3 regions of the Chryseobacterium sp. Marseille-Q3244 genome follow, and region 1 is predicted to be linked to each of the others. Evidence: riboswitches for the same ligand, from Rfam matches in the RefSeq annotation. Region 1 holds a riboswitch; each other region holds the start of a gene.
What was found. A riboswitch is a leader RNA that binds a small molecule or an ion and turns the genes downstream of it on or off. The one in region 1 is predicted to bind cobalamin.
Positions count from the first base shown of each region.

Region 2: another riboswitch for cobalamin. It lies ahead of NBX25_RS24575 (TonB-dependent receptor plug domain-containing protein); the one in region 1 lies ahead of NBX25_RS11520 (TonB-dependent receptor plug domain-containing protein).
Region 3: another riboswitch for cobalamin. It lies ahead of prpB (methylisocitrate lyase); the one in region 1 lies ahead of NBX25_RS11520 (TonB-dependent receptor plug domain-containing protein).

Region 1 is NZ_CALNWX010000005.1:282,443-294,085, forward strand. It holds gene NBX25_RS11505 (DUF5074 domain-containing protein) at 1-2,204, opposite strand, end outside; gene NBX25_RS11510 (cell surface protein) at 2,232-3,425, opposite strand; gene NBX25_RS11515 (YncE family protein) at 3,440-4,576, opposite strand; gene NBX25_RS11520 (TonB-dependent receptor plug domain-containing protein) at 4,573-6,624, opposite strand; cobalamin riboswitch at 6,738-6,924, opposite strand; gene NBX25_RS11525 (cytochrome-c peroxidase) at 7,059-8,081, opposite strand; gene NBX25_RS11530 (MbnP family protein) at 8,098-8,964, opposite strand; gene NBX25_RS11535 (TonB-dependent receptor plug domain-containing protein) at 9,010-10,989, opposite strand; gene NBX25_RS11540 (hypothetical protein) at 10,994-11,643, opposite strand, start outside.
Region 2 is NZ_CALNWX010000029.1:994-10,043, forward strand. It holds gene NBX25_RS24530 (hypothetical protein) at 1-190, opposite strand, end outside; gene NBX25_RS24535 (putative glycolipid-binding domain-containing protein) at 174-728, opposite strand; gene NBX25_RS24540 (Crp/Fnr family transcriptional regulator) at 782-1,354, opposite strand; gene NBX25_RS24545 (hypothetical protein) at 1,364-1,912, opposite strand; gene NBX25_RS24550 (M28 family metallopeptidase) at 2,045-3,370, shown strand; gene NBX25_RS24555 (GNAT family N-acetyltransferase) at 3,460-3,996, opposite strand; gene NBX25_RS24560 (VOC family protein) at 4,007-4,399, opposite strand; gene NBX25_RS24565 (hypothetical protein) at 4,439-5,224, opposite strand; gene pafA (alkaline phosphatase PafA) at 5,328-6,974, shown strand; cobalamin riboswitch at 7,134-7,311, shown strand; partial or broken gene NBX25_RS24575 (TonB-dependent receptor plug domain-containing protein) at 7,345-9,050, shown strand, end outside.
Region 3 is NZ_CALNWX010000018.1:36,333-47,975, forward strand. It holds gene NBX25_RS21485 (CoA-acylating methylmalonate-semialdehyde dehydrogenase) at 1-1,068, opposite strand, end outside; gene NBX25_RS21490 (bifunctional 2-methylcitrate dehydratase/aconitate hydratase) at 1,142-2,593, opposite strand; gene prpC (bifunctional 2-methylcitrate synthase/citrate synthase) at 2,628-3,782, opposite strand; gene prpB (methylisocitrate lyase) at 3,769-4,680, opposite strand; cobalamin riboswitch at 5,123-5,316, opposite strand; gene NBX25_RS21505 (helix-turn-helix transcriptional regulator) at 5,670-6,665, opposite strand; gene NBX25_RS21510 (siderophore-interacting protein) at 6,847-7,665, shown strand; gene NBX25_RS21515 (VOC family protein) at 7,658-8,314, shown strand; gene NBX25_RS21520 (DUF6796 family protein) at 8,361-9,077, shown strand; gene NBX25_RS21525 (hypothetical protein) at 9,402-9,671, shown strand; gene NBX25_RS21530 (RidA family protein) at 9,816-10,346, opposite strand; gene NBX25_RS21535 (zinc-binding dehydrogenase) at 10,461-11,423, opposite strand; gene NBX25_RS21540 (alpha/beta fold hydrolase) at 11,448-11,643, opposite strand, start outside.

The sequences.
Region 1 (11,643 bases):
AACTTACCTGAAGCATCATAAATAGAAACATTTATCACTTTTTCCTGAGTTTTAATATAAACTACATCCGTAGCCGGGTTTGGATAAATACCAAAATTTAATTTCTGAACTTCTGAAGTTGCTAAGGTAGCTCCCTGGCTAGTAATTGTAATTGTCTTCTCCACAACTTTACCGTTTGAATTGAAGCTGATTACAACATCTGCAGTTCCTGTTCCAAGAGCTTTTAATATCAGCTCATCATCAGCATTAATCACAGCTGAAACCACAGAGGAATTGCTGTTTGATTTGATTGCCTTTACAATAGCAGCATTAAAATTATCTCCATCAGAAACTACTGTTTTCAAATCAATTGTAGTAGTACCTGTAACAGTAACTTGTGATGGCAAAGTATTATTTACAACAGGAGCTGTATTATCCGGGAATACCGTTAATGCAGGGAACCAGTAGTAATCAATCAATGTTTTCGTATTAGTAAGATTACCATTTGCATCATAAATATGCACCCAGTTCTTTTGATAATGACCTCCTGTTTCTGTAGTGTTTACAATAAGTTCTCCCGTTACTGGGTTTACACGTAATGCCGCACCATAAGGAGTCTGCTTATAAGTTTCTGTTTGCTGTGGAATCGTAATAAAGGATTCATTAAAAGTTTTGGTAGTGACATCAAATTTAACAATCTGACTTCCTAATCCCCACATTGCTCCTGCTTTGAACCAATACAATGTATTTTCTGTGTTGCTCGCAGCAAAGCTACCTGCATTCCAGGCCCCCCAAGAATCAGCATAAGTTGAAGTTGGAATACTGTAAGATTGAGTCGTAAATGTTTTAGGATTAATATTTACAAGAGCATTTGTCTGAACTGCCCAGATACTCCCATCCCTAGCCTGTACTATTGACTGAAAATCCCCAGAAATAGTATTGATTACAGTATCTGTATTAGGATCAATCACAAGAATCCCAACTTGCTGCTTCAGAGCAAAAACATGCTTTGAAGTACGGATCATGTTTCCGATCTGTTCACTATAAAGGTTAGCACCTTCAGTTCCTGGTATTACATTACCTACTGTTAAATTATCAATATTAAATAAATAGATACCATTAGAAGCACCAATGTATCCTTTATGTTCATTCACTCCGATAAATGATCTTCCATCACCGCCACCAATATTATCAAACGATTCTATTTTTTGCATTGTCTGTGCATTAGCCACAACAAGTCTTCCTCCTGGAATATATTGGGTATCTCCTCCATCAGCTTCCTGCTTTGAAACAAAATAGAATTTATCTCCATAAATAGTCCCATATTGAGTAGTTGCCCCAAAAGCATGATTATTATTAGCATTGCTGTATACTCTATAATCGATCGAACCGTTATTGTCAATAAAATTTACAGATCCGTTGGTATGCCCGAACCATTCTTCATTCACAATAAAGAATCCGTTGGTGTAGTTCCCTACTGTATTTACAGTCTTCATATTTGCCAAACCTGTCAAAGCCACAGATGAAACATAAGGAGTAACAGGTGTCATTGTTGAAGAAACCGGAACCGTATTGAATGAAGGATTAAAATTCCATACATCCCATGATCCATTTTTCAATACACGGGAAGTAGAACCTACGCTTGAGTATCCAAAATTAGCATTTGCAGGATCTTTAATCCAATAAGACCAGTAACCGTTAGTCATCCATCCGGACTGCCAGTGGTCATTAGCATCTACTGCATTATAAGCATCAAAGTTATAAGCTGTAGTGTTTACGATTCCATTTACCGGAAGAAGCGGTGTGGATGTATTTCCGTTATAATACAAAGCCGCAAGATTCTGCCCATCAAGATCAAAACCAAATCCTCCCACTGCCATTCCTTGAGGTGTGCCCTGATAAAGCAATGTAAAGAATCTCTGATCTGCTTTAGCAATTGCTTTAATCATATCTGCTCCTGTAGCGGTTCCGTTCCATCGGAATCCCCAAACTAAAGCATCCGGATTTTTACTATCATTCCATTGTACAACAAAGGCTGCCTCGTTTGTGCCTGTACCTACCCAATACTTGATATCAGAAAAGCTGATTGATGGGGCAGCTGCCACTTTCAGTTGATTTGCTGACTTTCCCGGAATATCATTCCTAAGAACTCCCTGTACTTTTACCTGTGCATTTGTGAAAAATGCGAACAGAAAAAGCAAGGTAAAAAGATAAAACTTTTTCATTTTTATTAATTTATAGTTGATTGAATTTTAATTAAAATGTAAATCATAAGCACCGGAAACTTCTGTTGAAACCTCTCCAATTCTGCCTGCCTCCTGATTGATTCCTGTATAGACTTTCACAAAATCAATACCTGGGAGTTTTACGTATTTGCCATTTCTGTCAACTGCCCAGGAAATATCTATATTAGAGGCCTCGTCTTTATTTGGAGCATTATCTGCATATCCATACTCATATGATTTTCCTACCCAATAAGATCCGTTTCCACTTTGGTCGTAATAATTATCTTTAAGTTTGGTTCCGGTAAAAGTATAAGAACCATCCGAAATCCACAGAGGATAATAGCTTTGCAAATGGAACATGTTTTTTGTCTTAAACCCGGTATTCCCCAGGTTATCCTTCCATTTGATATATTCTACATCAATATCCCAGCCTAGATTCCCAGGAACAGGAGTTTTATTTTCATCAGGTTTGAAATAGGTAATACTGTAATCTTTAACAGTTGTATTTTTAAAATATTCGCTTCCGGCAATTTCATACCATTCGTTATCATCTGGTTTTCCGTTTTTATTCCTATCATAAGCAACCATAATAATTCCGGGTTCACATGAGCCTGAACGAGGGTCAATAGCAGCATTTCCAAAAAATGCATTCCCAAGTATTTTAAAGTCTCTTCCTTCCAGATTTGGGATGGTATGATCAAAGCCAAAAACAACATAACCTCCAAATCCGCCAAGAGTTATTTCAGACGAATTAGGACCAATCAGAGATTTTTTTGCCTTCTCAAGCATATCATTAGCCGTATTTCCTGATAGATATTCAGGTATGTCATGTACAAATTGTCCTACAGCAGGACGATACTCTAAAACTTTTGAAATATATCCGGTATAGGTTGCTGTTTCTTTTTCTACTATTATTTTTGAATGATATGTATTTACTTTTCCGTTATTTTTTATGGTAAGAGTCAATGGATAAGTACCAACAGTAGGACTGATAAATTCAAGCTCCGAACTTTGTGAAATAACAACATCATTGATACTCCAAGTAATATTTCCAGAAATATTGACTGGAATATTTAATACTTCAAAACGTTCTATGGTATAGGAATCAACCAAACCATTAAAGGCTGTATTCTCTTCATCATCATGTTTACAAGCAGCTAAACCTATAACAGCCAGTGATAATACTCCTTTTTTCAAATAATTTACAATATGTTTATTCATGTTACTCAGTTTTATTATTTATATAAAAAAGCAAAATGGGCAGGAATATTTCCACCTTCAGTTTTCCATTTAAAGTGTCCGTTTTTATCAAAGCAATACACGAATCCCATTGATACATAGTTTCGTGCATCTGTAATGTAAATATCTTCTGTAATAGGGTTTACAGTAATACCGTAAGGCGTTTTAATTGCGTTTACATATTCCTGATCAAAAATTTTATTGGAAATGATCTGCTCTGTTTTCACATCAATAATTCCAAATGTTTTTTGGGAAGTATGGGTATTATAATTAAATTCGTTACCATAATAATATAGCTTATCATTAACAATCGTCATTTCACTTACAGCAATGTGAAAATTCTTTTTCACTAATCCTGTAGTAGCATCTAATAGATATAAACTTGATGGTACTTCATAATAATTTCCACGTGAACTGACATATAGATCTCCATAATTATCTTTTTTAAGACGATGGAGGTTGATTGCAACATCTAGTTTCTTTATCTCTTCGAATGTAGTAAGGTCTATTACTGATACGGTTCTATCATAGTTTGGATCCATATACCCTCCTGAATTAGCAACAAACAGCTGATTTCCTATAATTTCCATTTCTTCAGGCTGATATCCTACTGTCGCCTGACGCTGTATGGAAAGAGAGGTGGTATCAATCTCCACAACTTTTCCTTTCGGAGCATTGGGATTAATATCTATGGGCCCGGCATAACTGCTTGCGTAGGCCTTATCTCCTTTAAAAGTCAGATATCTGCAATTTTGCAACGGAATTGACTTGATACGCTTAGCTGTTCTAGCATCTAAAACCTCTATTTTATTGGAAGCATTTACAATAATATAAAGTTTACTTCCATAGATCTTAATATCATTTCCCACATCTCCTAGCTCTTTAACAACGTTTGGATTAATTTCTGCGTAGATATTTCGGTAGTAGTTTCCTTTTGTATAATCGAAGAAGTCCAGGGTACATTTATTACTTCCCATATTTCCTTCATTCAAAATATAAAATCCTTTTATAGCTGTGTTTTCTGGCTGAGATATTCCCTCTACCACTTCCTGGCGAACAATAATATCATCAGTACGGCAGGAAACAAGAAAAACCAATACAAAAAGTAGCACACAAAAATTTAGTTTTCTCATAAAGTAAAATTTAAAATGAGTTTAAAATTTCTTCCTGGCATTGGATAATTAAGAACTACATCATAATATTGATTGAAAATATTATTCATTTCAAGACCTACCTTAAACTGATGCCCCACCATATTAATTTTTTTCTGAACAGATAAATCATGAGTATACCAAGGTTGAACATAGTTATACTGAATATTATCCTGTTGACCATCATATCGCTCACCTACATAGATCATACTGTAATTGAAACTCCAGCTTTTATAATCGGCCATCATGCTCAAAGAACCGCTATGCCATGGTGTATAAGGGATCTGATTTCCATAAAAAGTATCTCTGGGTTCAATATCATTTCCTGGATTACTAATATCCCTTGCACGCTGATAGGTATAAGTAAGCTGTGGACGGAGTTTCAAGCTTCCAAGCATCATTTCTGCCTGTAGATTAACATCTGTTCCTATGATTTCAACCACTCCAAGATTCATCATCATCCAACGGAACATATCCTGAGTGGGAACTGCAACAATTTTATCTTCTACTCTATTATAATACCCATCTGCTTTAACATAAAAAGCCTTTAAAAAAGAATTGGTAATTTTTTTCTGGTAGGTAAAACCTACATTATACTGATGGGTAAACTCTGGTTTCAAATACGTATTTCCAAGACGGGTATAGTACAAATCATTGAAAGTAGGAAGTCTGAATACTTTTTTGTAAAAAGCTCTGAAAGTAAGCTCCGGAATTTTAACAGGTTGATAGCTTATAAACAGCGCAGGGGTCCATTCGCTCCTGTCATCAGGTCTTTTATTCTTTCTTACCTCTTCAAATGTAAAAGTTCCAAGAAGACTCCCCATAAATTTGAATCTGTTCCACTGATAGGTTGTGGCCAATGCAACCATCGATGTATAACGTGTAGGGTAAGAAAAATTCCGAAGATCTGCATTCAGAGTGTTATACTGAAAATCCCCACTTAGATTAACATCCCAATTGGAATTGATTGAATATAAATTGGAGGAAGAAAGATAAGCTTCCTTCTGTATATAGGTATTCTCTGCATATTTGATATATTCGGAACGGACTGTATCAGCAAAATAAGTATAATCATAAGCAAATTTTGCTTTAAGTTGCGTTTCAAATTTTGGGAATATTTTTTTCCTGAAATTAGCCTGTACAAAGTAGTTTTCGTCACTCATTCTTGCTCCTCTGGCACCAAAACGTCCATTAACAATAGGAGCAGGAATACCTCTGTTTGAAATATAACCATACCCGCGTACATTCCAGCTTCCGTTATTTAAAGTTCCATTGATAGATGTTTCAAAACGTTTTGCATGAATATCAGAATCCTGTCTTTTAGCAATTGTATCGTAAGCCTGTTGTCCATCAGGAAATTTTTTAGCGTAACGATATTTATAAATTCCATCACTCTGGAGAAACTCTGCACTAAAACTTGCTGAAATTCTTTTGGAAATCTTTTGTTCTAAACGGAATGAAGGATTAAATAAATCAATGGAAGCACTTTTTGCCCTGATCAGAAGATTGGTTTTCTTACCGCCGGTGAATGTTGGTGTTTTGGGTTGTAAATAAATAGATCCCGATGACCCGAAATCTTTGGCAGGCTGGAAAATTTCACTTTTCTGACCGTTGTACAATGAGATTTCTTCAAGATCATCCAAAGAATATCTTCCTAAGTCTACCAATCCGTTCTGAGCATTACCTAATTGGATTCCATCATAGAAAACACCTACATGCTGACTTCCCATACTTCGGATATTGACCGTCTTCAAACCACCCATTCCGCCATAATCTTTAATCTGAACTCCGGCAAAATATCTCAGTGCATCAGCAACAGAATGACTGTTGAGCCGTTCAAGCTCTTCGCCTTGTAAGACCTGAGCAGGAATGATTTCTTTAAAATTCTTTTTGTAAATATTGACAGTCTTTATAGCTTCTCCTTTAATACTGTCTTTTTTATGAGTCTGAGAAAACAGGAATTGTGAAGTTAACACGAATGCCGTGAAAACAATTTTATGGAATTGAAATGTAGTTAGTTTTGCTATCATTAGCTCATTCATGGGTCATGATGACGCTAATGGATATAAGAAAAGCAACGACAAAGCACAGCTGTCACTGCACAGAATCATTGTTGTCCTAAGCTTTATTCCACGAAAGCGTCAAACGTTTATTATTTCTGGCAGGTCTTCTGACTTACTCCGTTTTTGAAATCCTTCCCATTCCTAAAAACAGTGGATCTATTTTTCAAAAACTTTGGTGTGGAGCTTACAGCAGCGGGTCTGTTCCGGATTTTCACCGGATTCCCTTTTAAGAGCTTATTATGGCTCACCAAATTCCGCCAAAGATATAAAATTCTCTCCAGATACGATGGCATGCAGAATAAAATGATTATCAATGCATAAACATGAAAAATCCCGTTAGGTTTTAACGGGATTTATACTCAATTTAAACAATTAATCCATGTTGAATCTCTCTATTCTACTTAATGAGTATTGTTCACAAATTCACAATCGCTCAATGTTTTCATAAATAAGATAAGATTGATTTTCTCCTGTTCTGTGAGAGGAATTCTGTTTCCATTATTTTTAAAGGCAGGATCAAGATTATCAGCACCCAAAACTCCTTTATCAAAATAATCAAGCACTGCTCTCAAAGTCGGGAACTGTCCAAAACTTCCATAAGGCGCAGTATACTCTACATTTCGTAAAGAAGGAACCCGGAAACTCATATAATCTGTCGGAATACCGGTCACTCTTCCACGTCCAGCTTCATTGGTATCCGGATTTACAGGAAACCCGATATTTCTAAAGCTCTGATCGGTAAAAAGCTCTGTACTATGGCAACTTGCACATTTCTCCTGAAAAGTTTGGTACCCTTGCGCTTCATTTTCTGTAAAATTATCTTCTTTCCGTTTTACCTTATCATACTTACTATTGGCAGAAATCAAGGTATATTCATACTGTGCTATACTTTTATAAATTCTTTCTGCAGTAATAGTTTCGTCGCCAAATGTTTTTCGGAATAAATCTTTATATGCCAGATCATCTTTTATCTTTCCTATCACTTCCAGAATAGAAGACCCCATCTCTTCATGGGTTATAATAGGAACCAGCGGTTGCTTTTCCAATTCAAGAATATTACCATCCCAATTGTAAAATTTCATAAACAGCATATTCTGAATGGCAGGAACATTTCGTAGTCCTACTCTATTCTTAATCCCTACTCCCTGGGCATTATTGTCTGCAAAGGCATTCCCCTGAATATGACAACTCGAACAGGAAATTGTATTATCTGCACTGAACCTTTTCTCATGAAATAATTTTTCACCCAGCTCTACTCCATATTGAGTAGGCTTATTAGAATTGGTCGAACCATTTAGTTCTGGGAATCCAGGTGGAATATTGAATGGAATTTGTGGATTATCATAAGCAATAGGCTCATAATAATCATTATTACAAGAGATTAACAGAATGATAATGGCTAAAATGCATAATGATTTTTTCATTACTACAGAGAACAGCCTAGTTTTCAACACCACTCACTGAAAACATTCCAGAAATATCACTCGAACCGTTTCCTCCCAGGTTATCAACAAATTTTATCATTTGATTAGCGGTATGAATATTCGGGGTTGCATTACCATCTGATCCTGTTCCTGTAACTAATAGAATCGTATTAATTTTTCCTGTCAACAGCTTATCAAAATCAGCTTGAATAGTAATTTTAGGAGCTTTGTTGTCCACAATGGCATTGTTGGGAAGATTTAAAGTAACTTCTCTGTAAGCATCTACTCCCTGGGTAAAATTGCCTTCTGATCCTTTTATAGTGCTTCCGGTATGAATGGACATCTGTTTATTATCTGTTCCATAAAAGCCTTCAATTTTGGTGAACCGATACCCTGCTCCCCATTCCCACATCATTTGGGTATCATTGGCTCCTGCTGTTGCATAGAACTTTGGAAATTTCACCTGATCCAGTACATTCAATTCTCTTTTTACTCCTAATCCGAATTTGATCCTTTTATATTCTCCCGCGGGTATATTACTCAGTAAATAACGAAGGGTTTCCGGTTTTGACTGGTCAATTACCGTAGCTCCCTGATCCAGATCGTTAACTTTATAAGGAATTTCATTGCCATCTGCTTTTACCAGACGAATATTGCTTATCACATACTTCAATTCTGAAAAATGATGAACCTGTCCTTCTGCTGAAGTATTGGTAGTAGCTGTTACGGAAGTAGCATCACCAAGAACAATGGTTCTGTTTTTAAAGGTATTATTGAATTCAAGTGTTACATTATTGGCAACAGGGTTATCATCACTATTCTGACATGAAATGACTCCTAATGAAAAAGCTGATAATAGTAGATATTGTTTTAAGCTTTGCATTTTAAAAATTTTAAGTTGTTGTTTTAATTAAAGTTTTTATGATCCTTAAAAATTGAATTTTAAAGATGTGAAGATGTTACGCCCCATTCTTGGGATATTTCCCCAATCTGCATAGGTGCTGTAATATTTGTTCAGCAGGTTTTCGGCTCCTACCTGAAAAACCGTTTTAAGTTTTTTAATTTTGAAAGTATAATCCATGGAAAAATTCCAGACAGCGTAAGCTGGTGTTTGATCTTCTCCATATTCCGGGCTGTAATTAAGCTGGATACAATCTCCATGTACAGAAGTCTGAATTCCAAAATTACGATGGGTATAATGTAAAGAGGTCAGATAGCTCAAAGGGCGGATGAAAGGTAAGTTTTTTCCTTTATCATCTCTTCCTCTTGCATACGTCAGTGTTCCTTTCCAATGTAGATCAGGGATAATGCTATAGCTTGTATTCAGAGACACATTAAAAAGTGTTGCATGATCCAGGGAAGTATAGGCCTTCACTCCTACCGATTGATAATTCATAGGGCTTCCCAGACTTAAAATTTTCCCAATGATGTAATTCTGAATATAGAAGTAATTTACCTTAGCTTCAATACTCAATTTTTCATTTTTAAAACCTGCACTGGCATTGGTTTCATAAGAAATTTCATTTTTCAGATCAGGATTTCCAATGTAATCATAGCGATCAAAGCTGTTGTAGATATAATAACCATATCCTTCTGAAACGGAAGGTGCTCTATGCCCATAGCCTGTACCTACAGAAAAGCTAAAGTGATTCTCTGTAAATTGATACGCTGCATGTAAGCTAGGAAGAACTCTTGTTTTTTGTTGAGATGCTCCCGGATGAAAAATCCAGTTGAATTCTGCATATTTGGACTCATTATAGTTCAGTCCTAAGGATCCGCCGAAACTCAAAAGGCTTTTATCAGATATATCCCATTTATTATTCATCGAGAAACTGGCAAAACGGGTGGTAACCCAAGGCCAGCTATAGGCAAACATTGTTCTGTTCTTACGATCCTGCGGATACATGCGCATTTCTGCAATGGATACATTATTGTATGCATTAAGCTCTATGTCTGAGGTATACCGTTCTTTTTTAAGATTTACCGAAGAAACCAATCCATACGTAGTACTCCATCCCGGCATATCCATGTGAACAAGATTTTCAGGACGTTTTGTATCATCCATATAATGCTCTATGGTATTGAAATAGATTTTTGTATCCCAGGATTTAATCAACCCTTCTTTAAACAATTGCTTATAGGAAGCTGATGTAATCATCGCCCTGGAAAGCCATAAATCCATTGTTAATGCAGGGAATCCAACATTTTTTGCCATATCGAAAATGGCATCCACTCTCACTGAAGATAAGGGACTTGTCTTGTAAGCGATTCCAATTCCGGTATTGAACTTATTATATTGAGAGTGATTCACTTCAGCATCATTCCCGTCATAATAATTACCTGCTTTCCGAAAGGAGATATTTCCATCCACTACAAGCTTTTTCCCGGAATAAGATATATTTCCAAGATTGAAAACCTGTTTATTGTTGAACTCAAAGCCTGTCTGATAAGCCCCACTCCACTTCTTTTCAAGACCAAAAGGTGTACTTTTTCTTTTCAGGTCAATACTTCCGGCGACTGTTGCCCCATGAGAACTCCCTTCCTGACCTGATTTTATATCTATCGCTGAAAGCGTATTGCTTTCCAGATAGGAAGTAACCGGATCCATTTTATCGGTGCATGCCCCAAAAATGCGCATCCCATCAAGAGTAATCACAGATCTTTCCGTACTCATATTATTGAGTAAGGGCTCCCAAGCATATGCTCCGCGTTTTATAAAGCTTATTTTGTCAGAAGATGCTAGAAATTCATCTACTGAAACGGCCATTTTTATATCCGTTTCAATCTTCTTTTTATTGCTTTTTACTTTTACCTCAGCTAAATGAGCAATACTATCTTTTCGTACTTTTCTGTTTTGGGCATTGATAATAACTCCCAAAAAGATTAATATAATTCCAAACTGCTTCATGAAATTAGAATAAAGTATCAATAAAAAGTTCACTTTTAACGCCCGGAACACCCGGTGTAAAATCAGTAGAAACCTTAGTTCCTTTGATGATTTTGCCATTTTGGTTCAGCATGATAAAATTTAAGGTCCAGTTTCCTGTCATGGTATAATTGACAATACCGTGATACAATCCGTCATTCCCTTGTATTAAATCCCGATTATTGGGAGATGAATGATTTCCCATGGAAGGTTCCGGCATTCTTGGATCCAATTGCAGAGTATAGTCCTTCACTTCCGAATAGGAAAACTGTATAGGATCGGGAAAATTCCCTGTAGATACAGCAGGCTTATTGTATTTATAGATTCCTGCTATCAAGCTGTTTTCTGCAACTTTCGGTTTTTGAGGTGCAATAAGTGCAATACAATATTGTTCACCGTCATTTCCCGTAAAAGAAGTCATATTAAGGTTCTTATTCCCCTGTTCATTCACCGCGATATCTTTATTGATGGCATATGTCTTCTGGTTGACCGTGAAACTCAAATAAAGCTTCCAATTTGCCAGGGCATTGCTTTTATCCATAAATACGGAATACCCCAAATAGTACTCACCATCTGGCTTATAGTTCAGCATGTATTGATAGGGACATGAAGTTTTGCTTCCATCACCTTTCGTCA
Region 2 (9,050 bases), on a different contig from region 1:
CTGAAAGGGAAATTTGTTGATTATGCTGGGTAAACGCAAAACAACCGAGAAATGAAACTTCATTGTCTTTTAATTCTTTTATTTTGTCGCTCAGTTCCTGTTGGTTCAATGTTTTACAGGCAATGGCAGCTTCTTTTATTTCATTAATGGTCATAGTAATGGTGTGCTGAGGTTTAAGAAAATTCAGCAATTTTTTCAAATAATCCAGGATAATTGACTACGAAACCATTATCATCGACTAAAATGTCAGCCTCAAAATCGGTTTGAAGATTGTCATAATGATAAGTATGGGTAGCAATTCTGGTATATTGCTGAGTCACCGGTTTTACCAGGTTATTCGGAACATCAATATAAATGACCTGGATTTTCTGGGCATCGTTTTCAGCCAATGTAAGGTTGTTGATGGGTAAGGTATTCGTAAAAGGAGTTAATGAGATGTCAATGAAGGGAAATTCTTTAAAATCGGGATTGATTACATTGTTGATCTCCCAGCCGTCCTGTAATTTTCTACCGGTTAATTCATTTTTAACCGTGTTGACTTCAGATTTGATGATAAATTTCTGGATATTCCAATTAATATCGATGATTAATTGATAATCTACAGTATACATTTTACTTTCATAGTAACCAATAATTCTTGATTCTACGATTGAGCCTTTATTATTTTCTTTAAGACTGAAATATTCCAGGGATTGAAAAGCAATTCCTTGCCAGATCAATGTTTTCATTTTATTTTGGATTGGTGTTAATTTTTTTATATTCTTTTGATCAGGAGTTCCGGTTATTGAGAAATTCTCCGTTTCCTGATTCTGCTTAATGTTTCTCTGGCTACTCCCAGAAATGAAGCCAGTTGGGACAACGGCACTCTTTGTAATATCTCTGGATGTTTTTTTTCAAGATATTCAAGTCTTTCCTGCGCTGAATACAGTTTGAAGAGGTTGGCGAACTCTTCCTGTTTGTAAGCAATTTGTCGAATACAATGACGCCCCAGAGATTCTATTTCAATGTATTGTGCTGCAATTTTAAAGAGTATTTCTTTATTAAAGATAACAACATGTAATTCTTCACAAGCCATCATATTGAATTCAGAAGGTTTTCCACTGCCAAAACTATTGATATTGGTTGCAATTTCATTTTCAAAAAAGAAATCAGTGTTTTTTGTTACGCCATTGATTTCATAATAAGACTTACAGTACCCTTTATCAATGTAAAATAATGATTGACATATTTCGCCTTCCTTTAAGATCAGTTCATTCTTTTTATATTGTTTTTCGGAGAGTGCAGCTTGAAGTAATGTCCAGCTTTCATCTGAAAATGGAGTGAGAGAACGGATATAGGTAAGAAGGTTTTCCATGTGAGATATCTATACTTTTTTATTTTTAGGAATTTTTAAAAGAAGTACAACAGCCCATGTTTGAAAAATAAGTTGTAAAATATTGATGATTCCGAGAATCGGCTCAGTGCTTAAATGGGTTATTATTACAGGTATTCCAAGGATACCGATCACAAAAAGAAAGATGAACAGATATTTTGCTACTGCGTTTCCCTTTCCGATCATATAACCGGTTCCAAAAACAAAAGCAATTACCGCGACAGAAATGAAAATTGCCAAACCTGAATTTAATTGTTCTGATGTCCAGATTAAACCGGCAATTCCTATTGCTCCAGACAGGTAGATAAGATTGGACGCTTTTGTGTGATTAGGATGTATTATGATGGGTTCGTTACTTCCAACTGTAGAAACAAGAGAGTTAATGCGATCCTGTTCTTCATTCGTAAATGTTCTTCCTCTTGACTGTAAAATTTCATAAGCGTACTGTATCGCTTGAGGTACAAATTTACTGTCAGGTTTTATGTATTGCTCAAGTTCTCGGTCAGACATTTTCTCCAGAACGTTTTTCTTTGTATCCATCTGATATAAGGTTATCTTTTTGCGAAAATACTGAAATTTTAATTTAATGATTTTGTTAATAAAGTTTGTTGTCTTTTTTGTAATTTTATTTCATAACAAATAAACCGTAAAAGATTAATAGACTGTTCTGTTATGAGAAAAATAATATTCACTTTGTTCTTTATTCCTGTTGTATTTCACGCTCAACAAACGGTTCAGCAGGATACTGAAATCCTCAATTATGTTTCACAGGTAAGTACAGATTCTCTGAAAAGTCATATCAATTCTTTGGTGAGCTTTGGAACAAGGCATACCATGAGTTCTACTACAGATTCCAAAAGAGGAATAGGAGCTGCGAGAAAATGGGTGTCGAAAAAATTCAATGACTATGCAAAAAACGCAGCTGGAAGAATGGAAGTCTTTATGCAGAATCAAACCATCCAGCCAGATGGAAAAAGAATAGACCGTCCTACTGATTTAGGAAATGTTATTGCCATTATTCATGGAACCAACCCTAATGATAAACGATTGTTTATGATGAGTGGACATCTGGATTCAAGGGTAAGTGATGTCATGAATAGCAAAGACAATGCTCCGGGAGCCAATGATGATGGAAGTGGAGTAGCAGGACTTATAGAAAGTGCCAGAATATTGAGCAAATCTAAATTTCCGGCAAGTATTGTATTCGTCGCTTTTTCTGGAGAAGAACAAGGCTTGCTGGGTTCTAAAATGCTGGCTGAGAAAGCAGCTAATGAAGGTTGGCAGTTGGAAGGTTTGTTGAATAATGACATGATTTCAAATAATCTCAGCAGTGATACACATTTGATTAATACCCATCAGCTGAGAGTCTTTTCAGAAGGTCTGCCTCAATATGAGTTGGATAAAAAAGCTCAGGAGATTAGAAAATTCGGACTGGAGAGACAGTTGGCAAGATATATTAAAGAAATAGGAGAGCGGTATGTTGATAATCTTCAGGTCAAATTAATTTACAGGAACGACCGTTTTTTGAGAGGTGGAGATCATACTCCATTTGTTGAAAAGGGATTTTCTGCTGTACGGCTTACGGAATTCAATGAGAACTTCGACCATCAGCACCAGAATATCAGAAAAGAAAATGGAGTGCAGTATGGAGATTTACCGGAATTTATGGATTTTGAGTATTTTAAAAAGAATGTAAGCGTAAATATTTCGGTTCTTGCAAATCTTGCAAAATCCCCTTCAAAACCTGAAAATGTAAAAATAGAAGTAAATAAACTTACCAATTTTACAGATCTTTCCTGGGAAAAGCCTAAATCGGGAGAGGTAGCAGGATATTATGTATTGTTACGTGAAACGGATGCTTCTATGTGGCAGAAAAAAATATTTACCAAAGAAACTGTTATCAAGTTGCCTTATTCTAAAGACAATTATTTCTTTGCCATACAAGCCGTAAACGCTTCCGGAAATGAAAGCTTGATCGTTTTGCCGAAAATAAAATAAATTTAAATATGAATAGGAGCGGGTTTTAGCCCGCTCTCCAATACATAAACCATCCATTGGCTTTAGCCAAAACCTGAAAATTTCACAAGCTATTCTATATCCAACGTCATAAAAAGAGCAATTTCTTCGGAGTTATTATACAATCTTGTATTTACTCCGGTGATATTAAACCCCATTCTTCTATAAAATTGTATGGCTGGATAGTTTGTGTTCTGTGTTTCCAGTTCAATAACCCGGCAGTTAAGGTTTCTGGCCTCTTTGATTGCGCTTTTAATCAGCAGGATTCCCAATCCCTGTCTTCTGTATTTTTCATTCACAAGAATGTTCTCGATGTAGAAACTATTGTTCCAGGTTCTGTGTTCACAGATGATCCAGCCCTGAAGTTCACCATCTGCAAAAGCTCCGAAAGATGAATCTTTTTCAATGATCGTATTGAGTTCTTCGATATCATCAGAATTGGTTTCCCATACTTTAGTGTAGGATAATTTTTTTTCTCTCAGAGTCAATTCAAAGGTGCCACTGAATTCTATTGAAGAAACAGAGTAGATGATATCTGTTGAATATCCATTATATCCCCATTCTAAACCAGGATTGGAAGTCAGCTTTTGTAGTTTTTTAATTTCCACGGAATATGTTTTATTGAATTTCAGTACAGATTTCTACAAGGTAATTGTTGGGATCTTTAATGTAAGCAGTCTTTTGTCCCCAAGGTTTTACAGCAATATCTTGATACAGAATGGCGCCGTTTTTTACAGCTTTTTCAACTAAGGTTTCTACATCGTCAGTTACAAACCCCAATTCAATCCCAAAAGGTTTAACTTCTGTTTTGGAAAGGAGGAATCCCTTTTTAATATTGGAGCTGGCCAAATCAACAGAAGCAAAAGAAAGAGTCGTTTCTCCAGTAATCAGTTCTCCATAATCTTTTTCAGGAGTAATGAATTTTATTTTTGCATCGAAAGTATTTTGGTAGAAATTCATTGCTGATTCTACATTTTCTACATACAAAATGACATATTTAAACTTAATCATGTTATTAGATTTAGTGTAGTTTTGGAATTCAATTTTGTTTTATTTTCTATCTATAATATATTCTTCATCTGTGATTAGCTCAATGTGAGGACCATGCTGAGGATAATATTTCAAACCTTCAAGATGCCCAAAATGAAGCGCATATTTTTGAGTAAGTTGTCTTACTTTATTTCCAAATGAATTAAGATTGATGGATTGAACAGCACCTATTCTTTGGCGGCCATTCGTAAAGAAGAGCATTAGATTGGAATGAGTACTGAAATCATAATCTTTATAATAAAATACATTGATATTTTCTTCCCGGCAGATAGAACCCAGATCATTGATGAAAAATTTTTTATCTGCTAACGGAAGGTTACAGTCAATCCTTATAGAAAGATTTTCCGCATTATTCTTTTTAAAATCTGAACCTACAATTTGTAGAAAGCGATGTTCATTAGGCCCCCAATTTTCTCCTTCACTATGATAAGCTTTAGTAGATTGTGTTTTAAATGGAATGCTAACATCTAATAATACTGCATTTTCACGAATCAACAGTGCTTCCACTTCCAGGGCAAACTGAAAATGAAAATCAAAGAGCTGATGATCTCCAATGCTGATGATAAGCTGATTATCATTGATATTAAGAAACAAAAATGCTTCTTTAAACCTGGTTCTCAGATTTTCCAGTTTTTCGATAAAATCATTGATGTTTTCCACCTGAATTTTTGCAGCCAATTCTGCGGCATTATCTGCATGGCCTCCATATCCCTCGAAAAATTTAAAAAATTTGAAATCATATAAATTTTCAGGGAATTTAAAGTACCAATATACTCCTAAAATCATGATGAACCGGGTTGATAATTGAATAAAGATCAAATTTAAATAAAAATTCACGTTCTAAAACATTCAAAACCCCTAAATTTGTGATCAATAAAATTTTACTTGGATGCTTAGGAACATTTCAATTGCGGCAGCTACTTTTTTGTCCGTAGTTACAATCAATGCACAGAAGAACAAAAATTCTCAATTGGAAAGACCCAAATTAGTAGTAGGTCTTGTAGTAGACCAGATGCGTTGGGATTATTTATACCGTTTTTACAACAAATATGGAAATGACGGTTTCAAAAGACTTTTGAATACCGGTTATTCTTTAAATAACGTACACATTCCTTATGTACCTACTATTACCGCTTTAGGACATACTTGTATTTATACAGGATCTGTACCTGCGATTCACGGAATTGCCGGAAATGACTGGACAGATAAAGAAACAGGTAAAGGTGTATATTGTACTGCCGATGACAGCGTTCAGCCAGTGGGGACAACCAATACCAAAACAGGAAGCCATTCACCTAAAAACCTTTGGTCAACTACAGTAACGGATGAACTGAGGCTGGCAACAAATTTCCAAGGGAAAGTAGTCGGAGTTTCTTTAAAAGACAGAGCTTCTATTCTTCCTGCAGGTCATACACCAAACGGAGCTTTCTGGTTTGATGACAGTACAGGAAACTTTATTACCAGCACATGGTATATGAATGATCTTCCTCAGTGGGTAAAATCATTCAATTCTCAGAATTTACCGGAGAAATTGGTGGCTAATGGGTGGAATACTCTGCTCCCAATCAATCAATATACAGAAAGTGCACCAGACAATTCTCCTTGGGAAGGATTATTAGGTAGTGCAAAAACACCTACATTCCCTTACAATGATCTTGCAAAAGATTATCAAACCAAAAAAGATAACATTCGTTATACTCCTTTCGGAAATACGTTGACATTAAAGTTAGCAGAAGCCTCTGTAGAGGGAGAAAAACTGGGAGGTGATAATATTACAGACTTTTTAGCCATCAATTTGGCTTCTACGGACTATGCCGGGCATAAATTTGGGCCGAACTCAATTGAAGTGGAAGATGTTTATATCAGATTAGATCAGGATTTAGCACAATTCTTCAATTATTTGGATTCAAAGGTTGGAAAAGGACAGTACACGGTGTTCCTTTCTGCTGACCATGGTGGAGCACACTCTGTAGGTTTTTTAAAAGAACATAAAATTCCTACGGGATTCTTTGGAGAAGGTGCTGAAAAGAACCTCAACCAAAAGCTGAAAGATAAATTCGGAGCTGATAAATTGATCAACGCTATTGATAATTATCAGATTTATTTCGATAGAAAAGTATTGGCAGACAGCAAACTTGAATTGGATGATGTAAGAAACTTCGCTATTAAAGAACTGGAAAAAGATCCTACTGTTTTATATGCAGTTTCTGTAGACAGAGTGTCTGAATCAAGCATTCCTGAGCCCATCAAGCAAAGAATTATCAATGGAATCAACAGACAAAGAAGTGGGGATATTCAATTGATCTCTCACGACTCTATGCTTCCGCCATATTCTAAAACAGGAACTACTCATAGTGTATGGAACTCTTATGATTCACACATTCCGTTAATCTTTATGGGTTGGGGAGTGAAACAAGGTGAAAGCAATAAGGCTTATCACATGACGGATATTGCCCCTACAGTTTCTTCATTACTGAAAATTCAGTTCCCAAGTGGAAATGTTGGAAATCCAATTACAGAAGTTATAGGTCAATAATCTTAATAACATATAAAAAAAAACATTCCACTCCGGAATGTTTTTTTTATTTTACATACACAGGAAGGTTATTAATTCTTTTTTAGATCAGGATTCAATCGATTCTGCTTTCGTCTTTCTTTCATAAAATTCACTTTTTGCCTAATACATTTAAAAAGCTATCTTTGCAAAAATTTTGGTTTCCAGTATATTGGAATGAAAAGGGAATTGGGTGAAACTCCCAAACTGTCCCCGCAACTGTAAATCGCAATAAAAGTTTCTGTAAACAGCCACTGTATAAAAACGGGAAGGCACAGAAAGCGAAAGTCAGGAGACCTGCCAGAAAATTAATCAAAAAAACATATTGCTTTCGGAGGAAAAGTAGAAGGATATGGATATAAAAAGATTTCTAATACTATTTTTGTCATCTTATGGCTGTTTTCTTTTCGGACAGGAGAAAGCTGTAGATACTATTTATATTTTCGACAGCCAGATGAACAAGGTGAAACAATTTCACCCTGTGAAAACAATTACACCGGAAGAAGCTCAAAAGAATTCAGGCAATCTTTCAGAATTACTTAGATTTCAATCTAACCTTTATATTAAAGAAAATGGGCGTGGTGCCGTTTCTTCACCTTCTTTTAGGGGAACATCAGCTCAGCAGACTGCTTTTGTCTGGAACGGTATTAACATTAACTCTAATTTTTTAGGACAGGGAGATATTAACAACATTGCATTGTTTGGATATGACCAGATTGGAATAAAAGCAGGTGGAGGAAGTATTGTCTATGGATCAGGAGCTATTGGGGGAAGTATTCATCTGAATAATAACCTGGAGTTTAATAAAGGATTTCACGGATCTTTATTTTCAGAGGTAGCATCTTTTGATACCTACAATAACTTTGTAAAGGGCTCTTACAGTAATGATAAATTTAGTTTTAAAGCTTCTGCAAATTATAGTGTAAGTGCTAATGATTATGAGGTGCCGGAATTTGTAGTAGGGAGAACCCCATTTAAAAATATCAATGGAAGGTATTACAATACTACCTTTAATATAGGAACTGCTTATAAAATTACGGATTCTCAGACTATTTCATGGCAAAGCCAGGTATTTGACGCTTCTCAGCATTATGCAATTTACGAGGAAAATGGTAACAGGGCGAAGTATAAGGCAAATACTTTGAGAAGTTTGATCTCCTGGGATATCAATAAGGTGAATCTCACTAACAGCTTCAAAGCTGCTTATACGGAAGATAATTACAAATATTTTTCAGATATCCATTCACTTAAATCCAGTGGAGCAGAAGGGAAGAACTATATCTTTAAAAACGATTTTAATTATTTCATCACTCCCAAAATCAATATTAATATGATTGGAGAGTTTCAGGTGAATAAGGCGGAGGGGTATGAGACAGGGATAGGAAGTGTCAGTCGAAATATAGGATCCTTAGGAGGAATGATAAGATATTTTGTTTCTAAAGATTTACGTTTTGAAGCAGGAATAAAGAAAGATTTTGTTGAAAACATTTCATCCCCGGTTTTGTATTCTTTTTCTGGAAAATGGAATCCTGTATCATGGTATCATATAGGTGCCAGTTTTTCAAGAAACTTCAGATATCCAACTTTTAATGATCTTTATTGGCAGCCGGGAGGAAATCTGAACTTACGTCCTGAGACCTCCTTAAATATTGATATGGATCATGAGTTTAATTTTAGAGATTTTAAGATTACTCTCAGCCCGTATTATATGGATATTAAGGATTTTATCAGCTGGCTTCCTACTTCATATAGCTATTGGGCTCCTTTTAATACATATAAATCTGAATTTTATGGCTTAGAATCGCAGATTACCTGGAATAAAAATTTTGGCAGACATGGCCTGAAGGTTAATGCAGGATATACATATTCAAAATCTATTAATAAGGAAACCCAAAAACAGATGATGTATGTTCCTCTACACAAAGCTAGTGGCTCAATAGATTATAAATTTGATTTCCTTAAAATTTATGCTCAAGGGCTTATAAATGGACTTACTTACACTACGGCAGATGAGAAAAAATCTGTGGCACTGGATCCTTATTTTATTTTAAACGCTGG
Region 3 (11,643 bases), on a different contig from region 1:
TTCTACGATACAGTTGCTTCCATCTAATAATACTTCAGCGCCCTGGTCATAAGCACTCTTGATAAGTCTCAGTACCTTTTCTTTAGACTGTTGATTGATTAATGGGCCAAAAGCAGCAGATTCATCAGACCATACTCCAGGTTTGATCGTGCTTAAAGCGGTTTTGATCTCCTCTACCCAATTTTGAGCTTCACCTACCAGAACTGCAACACTGATAGCCATACAACGCTGCCCGGCTGCACCACACGATGCACCTACCAGATTGTTGATGACCTGCCCTTTATTGGCATCAGGCATAACGACCATGTGGTTTTTTGCACCGCCAAAAGCCTGAACTCTTTTCAGATTATCTGTTCCTGTACGGTAAACATGTTCAGCTACTGGAACAGAACCTACAAATGAAATGGCTTTGATCTCAGGATGATTCAGGATATGATTCACCTGATCTTTGGAGCCATGAACAATATTTAAAACTCCTTTTGGAAAGCCGGCTTCCAAGAATAGCTCTGCCATTTTCATGGAAGTCATTGGCGTTTGCTCAGAAGGTTTTAAGATAAAGGTATTTCCACAGGCAATCGCCATTGGGAACATCCATAAAGGAATCATCGCAGGGAAGTTGAAAGGAGTAATTCCTGCACAAACTCCAAGAGGTTGAATATAACTGTAGGTATCTACGCCACGGGCTACATTTTCTACCGTTTCTCCCATCATCAGGGTTGGAATATTGCAGGCATGTTCCACAACTTCAATACCGCGCCATACATCTCCCATTGCATCTGCAAAGGTTTTCCCGTTTTCTTTGGAAAGGATTTCGGCGATTTCTTTTTGATGTTCTTTTAAAAGGTGTTGGTATTTTAAAAATAACCTCGCCCTTTCCGGAGTGGCAACCTCTTTCCAGATTTTGAAAGCTTCTGTAGCAGCTTCAATGGCTTGATCGACTTCTGATACTAATGTTAAAGGCACCTCAGCAAGAATTTCTTGGGAAGCAGGGTTTTCTACCGGAAGATGTTCTTGAGTTTTACTCTCAGTAAACACTCCATTGATTAATATTTTTACTTTTTGTGACATGTTTTATAAGTTGAAAAGTTGAGAAGGAAAGTTGAAAGTAAGTGGTGTTGCTTACTTTCAACTTTTAATTGGGTTATATTACCAGTAGGTCAACGAATTCATTGACATTAAGATTGATCAATGTTTCGTATTCCAATGAGTTTTCAAGGACTACTTTTTGCTGTTTTTCAGGGAAAATACGCGCTAAGTTGACTTTGTATTTCTTGATAAGTTCAGGAATTCCTTCCTCTCTTCTTCGCTTGTGCCCGATAGGATATTCTACCACAATTTCATCCAAAACAGTTCCGTCATTAAGTTCTATGGTCATCGCATTGGCAATAGAACGTTTTTCAGGATCATGATAATCTGCTGTAAACTGAACGTCTTCCACGCATTCAATTTTATCACGCAGAATATCAATTCTTGGATCTGAAGCAATATTATCTTCATAATCTGCAGCCGTTAATCTTCCATGGATCAATGGTACCGCTACCATGTATTGGATACAGTGGTCACGGTCTGCCGGGTTGTTCAAAGGCCCTTTTTTATCGATGATACGAATGGCAGCTTCATGGGTGCGGATCGTAACCTTTTTAATATCGTCTGTTGTTTTTCCAAGCTTTTTCAAGGTAGAATGCAGTGTCATTGCAGCTTCTACAGCAGTTTGAGAATGGAATTCAGCCGGGAATGAAATTTTGAATAATACATTCTCCATGACATAAGAACCATACTCTCTCTGGAATTTAAATTCATTTCCTTTGAAAGAAACATCATAGAATCCCCAAGTTTTAGCTGTTAATACAGATGGATAACCCATTTCTCCTGTTTTCGCGATTAATGCTAAACGTACTGCTCTTGATGTGGCATCACCCGCAGCCCATGATTTACGGGAACCTGTATTGGGAGCATGACGGTATGTTCTTAAAGATTGTCCGTCTACAAACGCTAATGATACTGCATTGATGATCTCATCACGCGTTAAACCGATCAGTTTTCCAACAACAGCTGTAGAAGCCAGTTTTACCAATAATACGTGATCAAGACCTACTTTATTGAAAGAATTTTCCAGTGCCATTACGCCCTGAATCTCGTGAGCCATGATCATCGCTTCCAATACCTGCTTCATTTTTAAAGGCGCTTTTCCTTCCGCAATATTGGTCCTTGATAACCAGTCTGCTGTTGCTAAAATTCCACCCAGGTTATCTGACGGATGTCCCCATTCAGCAGCCAGCCATGTATCATTAAAATCTAACCAACGGATAATAGCTCCGATATTAAATGCTGCCTGAACAGGATCTAATTGAAACTGTGTTCCCGGAACCTTTGCACCATGAGGAACTACGGTTCCTTTCACGATTGGGCCTAAAAGTTTTGTACAGGCTGGATAGGTTAAAGCTTCCAGACCACATCCGATCGTATCCAGAAGACAATAATGAGCAGTCTTCCAGGCTAAATCGTTTTTAATTTCGTAGCTTAATACATAATCTGCAATATCTACTAATACCTGATCCGGTTGTGGTCTTTCATTTGAAATGTGTGATGACATCTTTGTTTTATAGTTTTATTATTAGGTAATTTGTTTATTTTCTGTCTTGTAGAGAAACGTATTCTTTATTTTCCGGGCCTGTATAATTGGCACTTGGACGAATGATTTTTCCATCCTGTCTCTGTTCAATAATGTGAGCGCTCCATCCTGTTACTCTGGAAATAACGAACAGTGGAGTAAACATAAGGGTTGGTACTCCCATTAAATGATAAGATACCGCAGAGAACCAATCCAGATTCGGGAACATTTTCTTTTCTTCCCACATCACGGTTTCTAACCTTTCTGCGATGTTATACAGCAGCATATCTCCGGCTTCTTCTGAAAGTTCTTTAGCGACTTTTTTAATCACTACGTTTCTAGGGTCTGAAATCGTGTAAACCGGATGTCCAAATCCAATAATCACCTCTTTGTTAGCAATACGCTGACGGATATCTGCTTCAGCTTCGTCCGGTGAGTTGTAACGGCTTTGGATTTCGAAGGCCACTTCGTTGGCACCTCCGTGTTTTGGCCCTCTTAGCGCACCGATGGCTCCTGTGATACATGAATAAAAATCTGACGCAGTTCCGGCAATAACACGAGCGGTGAATGTAGAAGCATTAAATTCATGTTCCGCATAAAGGTTAAGCGATATTTCCATTGCTTTTACCCAGGAATCCGGAGCTTTTTTACCATGTAAAAGGTGAAGGAAATGCCCGCCAATCGTATCATCGTCTGTTTCTACATTGATTTCCTTACCATTGTGGGTGTAATGGTACCAGTATAAAAGTCCGGAACTGAATGAAGCTAATAATTTATCCGCAATATCTCGTGCTCCGGCTACATTGTGATCATCTTTTTCAGGCTGAATACTTCCAATAGCGGATACCATAGAACGCATGACATCCATTGGATGAGCCGCTGCCGGAATACTCTTTAAAATATTTCTTACAGAATGCGGAAGTCCTCGAAGGGATTTTAATTTGGCTTTATAATTTTTCAACTGAGCTCCTGTTGGCAGCTGGCCATAGATCAAAAGATAAGCTACTTCTTCAAATTCTGCTTTCTCTGCCAGATCCAGAATATCATATCCTCTGTAATGAAGATCATTTCCACTTTTTCCTACGCTGCAAAGCGCGGTATTACCTGCTGCTACTCCTGAAAGGGCTACGCTTTTCTTAGGCTTGAATGTTGGTTCGCTATTCGTTGACATTACTAATATTTTGTTTAAAAAGGTTATCTAATTTTTGTTCATAGTCATGGTATCCAATGCTTTGGTAGAGTTCTTCTCTGGTTTGCATCGTGTCTAATACATGGGCCTGGGTACCATCTTTACGAATGTGTTCATAGACATTCAATGCGGCTTTATTGGCAGCACGGAAGGCTGAAAGAGGGTAGAGGATCAATCCTACTCCTGCGTTTTTCAATTCATCAACCGTGTATAGATTGATCATTCCAAACTCGGTGATATTGGCCAATACAGGGATTCCTGTAGCATCTACAAATTTTTGATAGAAACTTAAATCGGGAACAGCTTCTGCAAAAATAAAATCAGCCCCTGCTTCTTTATAAGCCGCTGCTCTTTCTAAGGTTTTTTCCAATCCTTCATTGGCAAAGGCATCTGTTCTGGCTCCGATTACGAAGTTTTCGTCGGTACGCGCGTCAGCAGCAGCCTTCAATCGGTCTACCATTTCTTCTTTGCTTACAATTTCTTTTCCTGGACGATGACCACAACGTTTTGCTCCTACCTGATCTTCAATATGCAGAGCAGCAGCTCCTGCTTTGATTAATGACTTTACCGTTCTGGCAACATTAAACGCTGATGGGCCAAAACCTGTATCTACATCTACCAATAAAGGCAAATCACAAACATTGGTAATACGCTGAATGTCTACTAATACATCTTCCAGCGTGGTGATTCCCAGATCCGGAATTCCTAAAGATCCGGCAGCAACCCCGCCTCCTGAAAGATAAATGGCATTGAAGCCAGCTTGTTTGGCCAGTAATGCATGATTGGCATTGATGGCTCCTACAATCTGAAGAGGACTTTCTTTGTGCATGGCCTCCCGGAACTGAGCACCGGGGGACTTCCAGTTTTCATTTTTAGTCATTTTAATATTTATTGTTTAGTTGAAATTTGTGCGATAAGAAAGAAGAGCTGCTATGCTGTTGTTGGGAGGTAAAAAGAGAATGATGAGAAGAAATCAGATGAGCTATTAATGGGTATGGAGACTGCATTTTTTTCGAAACTCCATAGAACAAGATCTCTGTCATAGATCTGTTATTCATAGATGCATAATGGTGATTGGCTTGGTACATTTTTTAACTTTTTACATAGATTAAACCCAATAAAAAGTTCTAGATAAACTTCACGATGTTTTGTGAGAAAGAAAAATTATGGAAAGGGGACACGGATGAGTTATAGACCTACAGAATAAGCACACGCTGTTCTGCCAGTATCTACCTCAAAAATGAGATCAGTAGATAAACAATTTTATCACACAATTATCCATACCGTATCATACCTGACTATAAGCTTCAGATCGCGAAAGCATCGTCACTACGAAATGGGCAGGTCTCCTGACTTGTAACAGTTTTTATCATCCTTCCCATAGGCCGGGGCATACAGTGGATATTGATTTGATAAAAACCTTTAGTTGTTACTTACAGTTGCGCGACAGTTCGTGATTTGCACACGATTCCCTTTTAATACACAGCTAAGTGTAACCAATTTCGGTTGATAAAGAAGGTGTTAAGAACTCCTTGGTGGTAAATATAGCCATTTTATAAGAACGACAAAATATTTTATGTAAACAATAATTAATTTTGGGTAATGAATTGATAATGTTTGTTTTGTGGATCTTTGTTTTTTGGTGGTATGATAAAAATCAGTCTTTTTGTAGTGTTTTTTTATTACCAAATCATTAACAAATACACCTGAATGTTAAATGAAATAAAATAAAGAATGTGTTTTTATGGGTAATTTTTATATTTGAAAATAGACCGATTAAGCCTAATAATCTAGGGTGAAAATTAGAAAATAACTACAGATTTTGAGAAAGTCATCATTGGTAAATATCGGTTGAAATCATTTAATAATTTAGTGAGTTATACCATTGGTATTCCTAAGTTTACTAGGAATTAAATTATACTTTCTTTTAAATGCTGCTGAAAAATGTCTTGGGTTCTTATATCCGATAATATCAGAGATTTCATTGATGTTTAAGTCTCCTTCAAGAAGCATTTTTTTTGCCTGTTCCATCTTTGTATCATTCCAGAAATTGAAAACGGTAGTTCCAAACAGTTCCTTAAAACCTTTTTTTAATGTAAATTCATTGGTCCCTACTTGATGAGCGAGATCTACTAATGAACAGTTTTGGTCAAGATTATTAATGATAAAATCTCTCACTGCATATATTTTCTCTTCATCCTTTTTGAGAAGAGAGGAGGAGGACTCACTTTTAAAAAGCTGTTCCAGCTGTAAAAGGAGAAGTTCTGCCACTTTTGCTTCAAGATAAATTCTTTTGAAAATACCTTTACGCTCACAATGGATGATGTCATTCAGAATCTGATACATTTCCAAACTGATGCGGTTATGATGCGGATTGATAAGGCATGAATGCTGTTTTTCAATGGCATTTCTGAATGTATTGAATACGTCTGAGTCTTCGGGAAGAAATTTTGTAAAAAAAGCAGGGGCTAAATTGATTTCCAGGATCTGCATTTCATGACCGTCAAATTCCATCTGACCGGACATCTGATGAGCATAAATAATGTTATGCTGGTAGCTCTCAAAACATATTTTATAACCAAAATTATCTGAAAGAGCAGCGCTTCTGCCTTTCAGCGAAAAGTGCATCTCAACACTGTCAAAGTCAGCTTCAAAGTATAATAATACCTTGTTTTTGAGAGAAACATTTCCAAAACCGATATGAACATTTTCAAAGCAGATTTCATGATAAAACCCTTCTCCATAAGGAGGTTTCAAATGAGTAACATACTCTCTGATATCACCATCGTTTATAAAATAGGCATTGGGATATTTTCTTTCCACCAATGTTCCTCCAATTTTATCATCGTAGACTCTTAATGCCATCCTTATTTGTTTTGATTAAAATTTTCCTTTTTGCGGACTTTTTACTCCCTTTTGCATACCTCATCCTTCCGTTTTACTTATTAGTTTTGCACAAAGATAATAATTATTTAGAATGATTCTTAATAATGTGTTTTGTTTTATCAATTGAAATCAAATAGGAAATAACAGAAAAGAAGATATCATGAAAAAAATGGAGACTATACAAGGGGAATTCACCGTGACCGGGAAAAAATACATTACCCCTCATTATATCCGGATCTTTCTTACAGGGGAAAGCGTCCCATTGATTGTCAACACGACAATTGGAGTGAATAATAAAATTCTTATTCCGCCTCAAGGAGTTGATCGAATTTATTTCCCAGAATTTGATTATGAAAAAACGGAATGGAAACCTCAGCCTGAGGAGACCCGTCCCGTTATCAGAACGTATACGCATCGGGGCATTGATCTTGTCCGAAATGAGATTTGGATTGATTTTGTGGCTCATGGAGATGAAGGACCGGCTTCAGCATGGGCGATTAATGCAAAAAAAGGAGATTTATTAGGAATTTTAATGAAGAACGGGAAAACAGAATTGTATGCAAAGGCAGATAATTATTTACTCGTTGCCGATGCAACAGGAATTCCGGTGATTGCTGCTATTCTTGAAGATTTACCCCCTTCTGCAAAAGGAACCTGTATCCTTGAAGTAGATGGTAAGGTGGATGAACAGGAGCTGCAGACACTGGCAGACATCAATTTTATTTGGATTCATAATGAATATCCTCAGAAAGGCAGCCGCCTTCCAGAAGTTGTAAAGCAGCAGATATTACCGGAATCATCCAGAACCGGATATGTGGCAGCGGAGTTTTCTTCAGTAAAGGAAATTCGTCACTATCTCCGTAAAGAAAAGCAATGGAAACAGGGAGAATTATATGCTTATTCTTATTGGAAATCGGGAGTTGCAGAAGATAAATCTGCAATGGAAAGACATCAGGAAAATGAGGTTAGAAATGAATAATAATGTACAATTAAGTCATGTATTGTACCGGGTACAGGACTTACATACTGCTGTAAAAAAGATTCAGGATGCGGGTTTTATTGTAGAGTATGGAACAGATCCTGATAAGGCTTATAATGCTTTGATCTGGTTTGAAAAAGGGGGCTTTATAGAAATTTACCATAATTCCGGACTTCCTGGCTATATAAAATGGATGATGAAAATCTTTGGCTATCAGTCCGTTTTAGAACGGATGAGGCAGTGGGAAAACGTAAAGGAAGGCTGGTGTGAATGGTCTTTGGAGTCTACATTAGAAAACCTGAATTCAGAAAAACAATTTTTCAAAAATGAAAATATCGGGTTCAGGTTTCATAAAGCTAAAAGAAAAGATGTATATGGAAATAAGCTTACATGGGAACTTCTAATGCCGGATGATATTGATTTTCCTTTTTTAATGTCCGCCTATCTTCCTGATCCCAGGCCTAAAGAAGTTAGTCATCCCAATGGAATTGTAGGAGTGAGAAGTATTAAGGTAGGAACAGATCTTCTGAATACTCAGGTATTAAATCAATTGCTCATCAATCAGGAGGGTTTAGAGCTTGTACAGGGAAAAGGGTTACAAACTGTTGAATTCATCAATTCTGATTTGAAAATTGAAAATATATTATAATCCCCGATTTTTTAGAATCAAAAATTATTAAAATAAAGAACGAAATATGAATTATTCAAGTAAAATAAACTGGTCTTTTGCAGCGGCTATCATCGTTTCTATATGCTGGATCATTGGAGATGTTTTTGTTGCCGGATTTGACCCGAATCCTGCTGACTATCCATTGTTTTCAAAGACTTATGCCAACCAGGTGGATGTAGAATTTGCAACCCTAATGTTAGAGGGATCGACTCCGCGATTGATGTTTGGAGCTTTAATCGGAGCGCTCACAGGACCATTGTTACTTCCTGCAACCTGGTTGGTTTTTCAGTTTTTTAAAGATACTAAAACATGGTATTCAGTGGCGGTATACTGGATTTTATTAACGGGAGCTGTCTTGTCTCCTTTAGGTCATGCCGGATTCTTTTATGTAGGAGAAATTTATAAAGCGGTCTATCATACCGATCCGGTTGCTCATGCCTATCTTTTAGAAACAGGACGTGGATTTATGAAGATGCTTAATATTGCTTGGGGAGCTGCTATCGGAGTACTGGCCATTGGATGGATCTCATTTGCCGTATGTATTCTTTTGAATAAAACCTTGCTGCCAAGATGGATGGCTTTATTAACACCGTTTGTTTTGACCTTATTTATCATTCCAATCAAGGGTCTTTTACCGCTGCCTTACTCAGGATGGGTTGGGGGAGCGATATTCAATATTGCTTATCTTACCTTCTTCGGCTCGTTACTGATTCTTTTCAGAAAGAAACTAAATAGAGTTTAAAAAAACAGAACTAATAACGATCTCTATATATTACATTTTCAATTGGGCACTTTTTCAGTGCTCAATTTTTTATGAGCAGTTTCTTTTAAGGGACAACTTCATCATTTGATGTATTGATCTTCAGGGTGTTTAAAAATGAATATAAATGATATTAGAATAAAAATGACACATTATGTATTGACTGTTTTGATGATCTCTTCCATCATTACGCTTGTTTGCTGTAAAGAAAGTAATATTCTTTAAAAATACAGTTACGGAAGAATGTATTATATTTGATATTCTTATAATGAAGAAGGAAAATTTCTTTGTCCATAAAATATACACATGTCTACATCTAAATTAAGCCTCTTTGCTACCATAGCTCATATTCTTTTACTCATAATATTCATGAAGTATGATGAGGTATTATTTACTCATGATTGGGGAAATGCTGTTATGCTTTTAATTTTCGGAGTTGTAATTTTAGCGTTGATATTAGCCATTGCATCAAGAAAAACGATACTGGGAGCTGTATTGATGATCGTTAATGGGATTTATACGTTGATCTGTATTTTTATGTTGTATTTCGCTTTGAATTACACTTTTAAAGTATAAAACATATGAGATAAATTAATAAATCAATCCCTGCTCTCCAAACTAAGGAGGGCAGGGATTGTCGTTTTCTCAATGAAAGAAGTGATTACATGGTTTTAAATTCAAACAACTTACAGGCTTTAAATCGTTTTATGAGATTGTTATTTATAAAGGCATAAAAGCTATTGCATCGACTTCTATCATCATACCATCCAGCGCTAATTTTGGAACAGGAATTAAGGTACTGGCAGGAAACTTATTGTTTTTCCATACTTTATGCATTTCTTCCGTCCATATTTTGAGCTTCTCCTGATCGTGATCCACAATCAATACTGTGATTTTAAGGACATCATCAGGCTTCAAATGATATTCTTTAAGCACTGTTTCCAGGTTTTTCAAAGCGAATTGAACTTGTTGTCTGAAATCTTCAGAAAGGTTGTGATGTAAGTCTTCACCACCACTTTGCCCGGATATAAATACATATTTTCCATTCCCCACGCTGCTTGTAGCATGTGAAAAGGCAAAAGGAGTCGGGTCAAATAGAGTTTCCGGATTTTTAGACTCGATACTTGTCATATTTTTTTGTTTGTTGGTTTTATCGTTATTGACTTCTGAACAGCTTGAAAACATTACTATAAAAATGAGTGAAGCGAGAAGAAGCGTTTCTTTATAGATGATATTTCTAAAGTTAATCATGATTTGTAAAATTTTAATTGATGAAGCAAAGGTAGATTCAATCATTTTTCAAAACATTTACATATGTTGAGGAAATTAGAAATAATAATTCATAAATGAATGCTTTTGCCATTGTTATAATGACAGTATAATTTTACCAAACAAAGGTTGGATCCGTTTTTTATCTTCAATTCTTTCATGAGCACTTTGAATGTCTTCGAGAGGAAAGATACTGTCTATAACCGGTTTTACATGGCCGCTTTCAATTAATTGCGTAATATGATGAACTTCATCCCTGCTTTGTCTGGTAAAAACAAAATGATAGGTAGCATTTTTTTCCCAGGCATGGATAAGATTTTGAGGCTGAGGAATATCAACCAATGTTACAATTCTGCCATAATCAGCTAAAGCAAGCGGACTGTCTGATAATGTACTGCCTCCAACAGTATCAATAATCACATCCACCCCTTTTCCATTTGTATGAGCTTGTATTTCCTCAATATAGTTCTTTTGATGATGGTCAATGATAACATCGGCTCCAAGATTCTGAAGTTTTTCATGTAAAATACTTTGCCCGGTTGTATAGACAAAAGCACCAAGCGATTTAGCAACCTGGATGGCTAATGTTCCGACTCCACCGGCACCACCAAGAATAAGAATGGTTTCTCCTTTTTTCAATTGTGCCCGTACTACAAGCATCTCCCAAACCGTTCCGCCAATAAGAGGAATAGAAGCCGCTTCCTCATAGGTAATATTATCAGGCATTCTTGATAATAAGGATTCATCGGTAACATGATACTCTGCATAGCTTCCGGTACTGCCAAAACGTGGTGAATAATACACCTTATCACCGGGCTTCCAGTTTTTAACAGCATCACCCACTGCTACAATATCACCGGCAATATCATGGCCAGTTATGATAGGTAGATCAAATAAAGGAGCATAATCCCCTCGTCTTATCTGATAATCCAAGGGATTCATAGATGTGGCTTTTACTTTTACCAGCACTTGCGAAGGAGTTGTTATAGATGGAGTAGAGACTTCTGCGAATTGAAGGACTTCCGGCCCGCCATAATTTTTAATTACAATAGCTTTCATAATAAGGTATTTATTTAATAGTTTTTATTGAGGGAGTGTTTTCATAAATTCAAGGATCTCGGTACCGATTTCCATGACATGGGTTTCCAGTGCGAAATGTCCGGTATTGTAAAATTTGAGGCGGGCATTCGGAATATCTTTTTTATAAGCTTCCGCACCTTCAGGCAGAAAGTAAGGATCTTTGTTTCCCCAGACCAATAAAAGTTTAGGCTGATGCTTT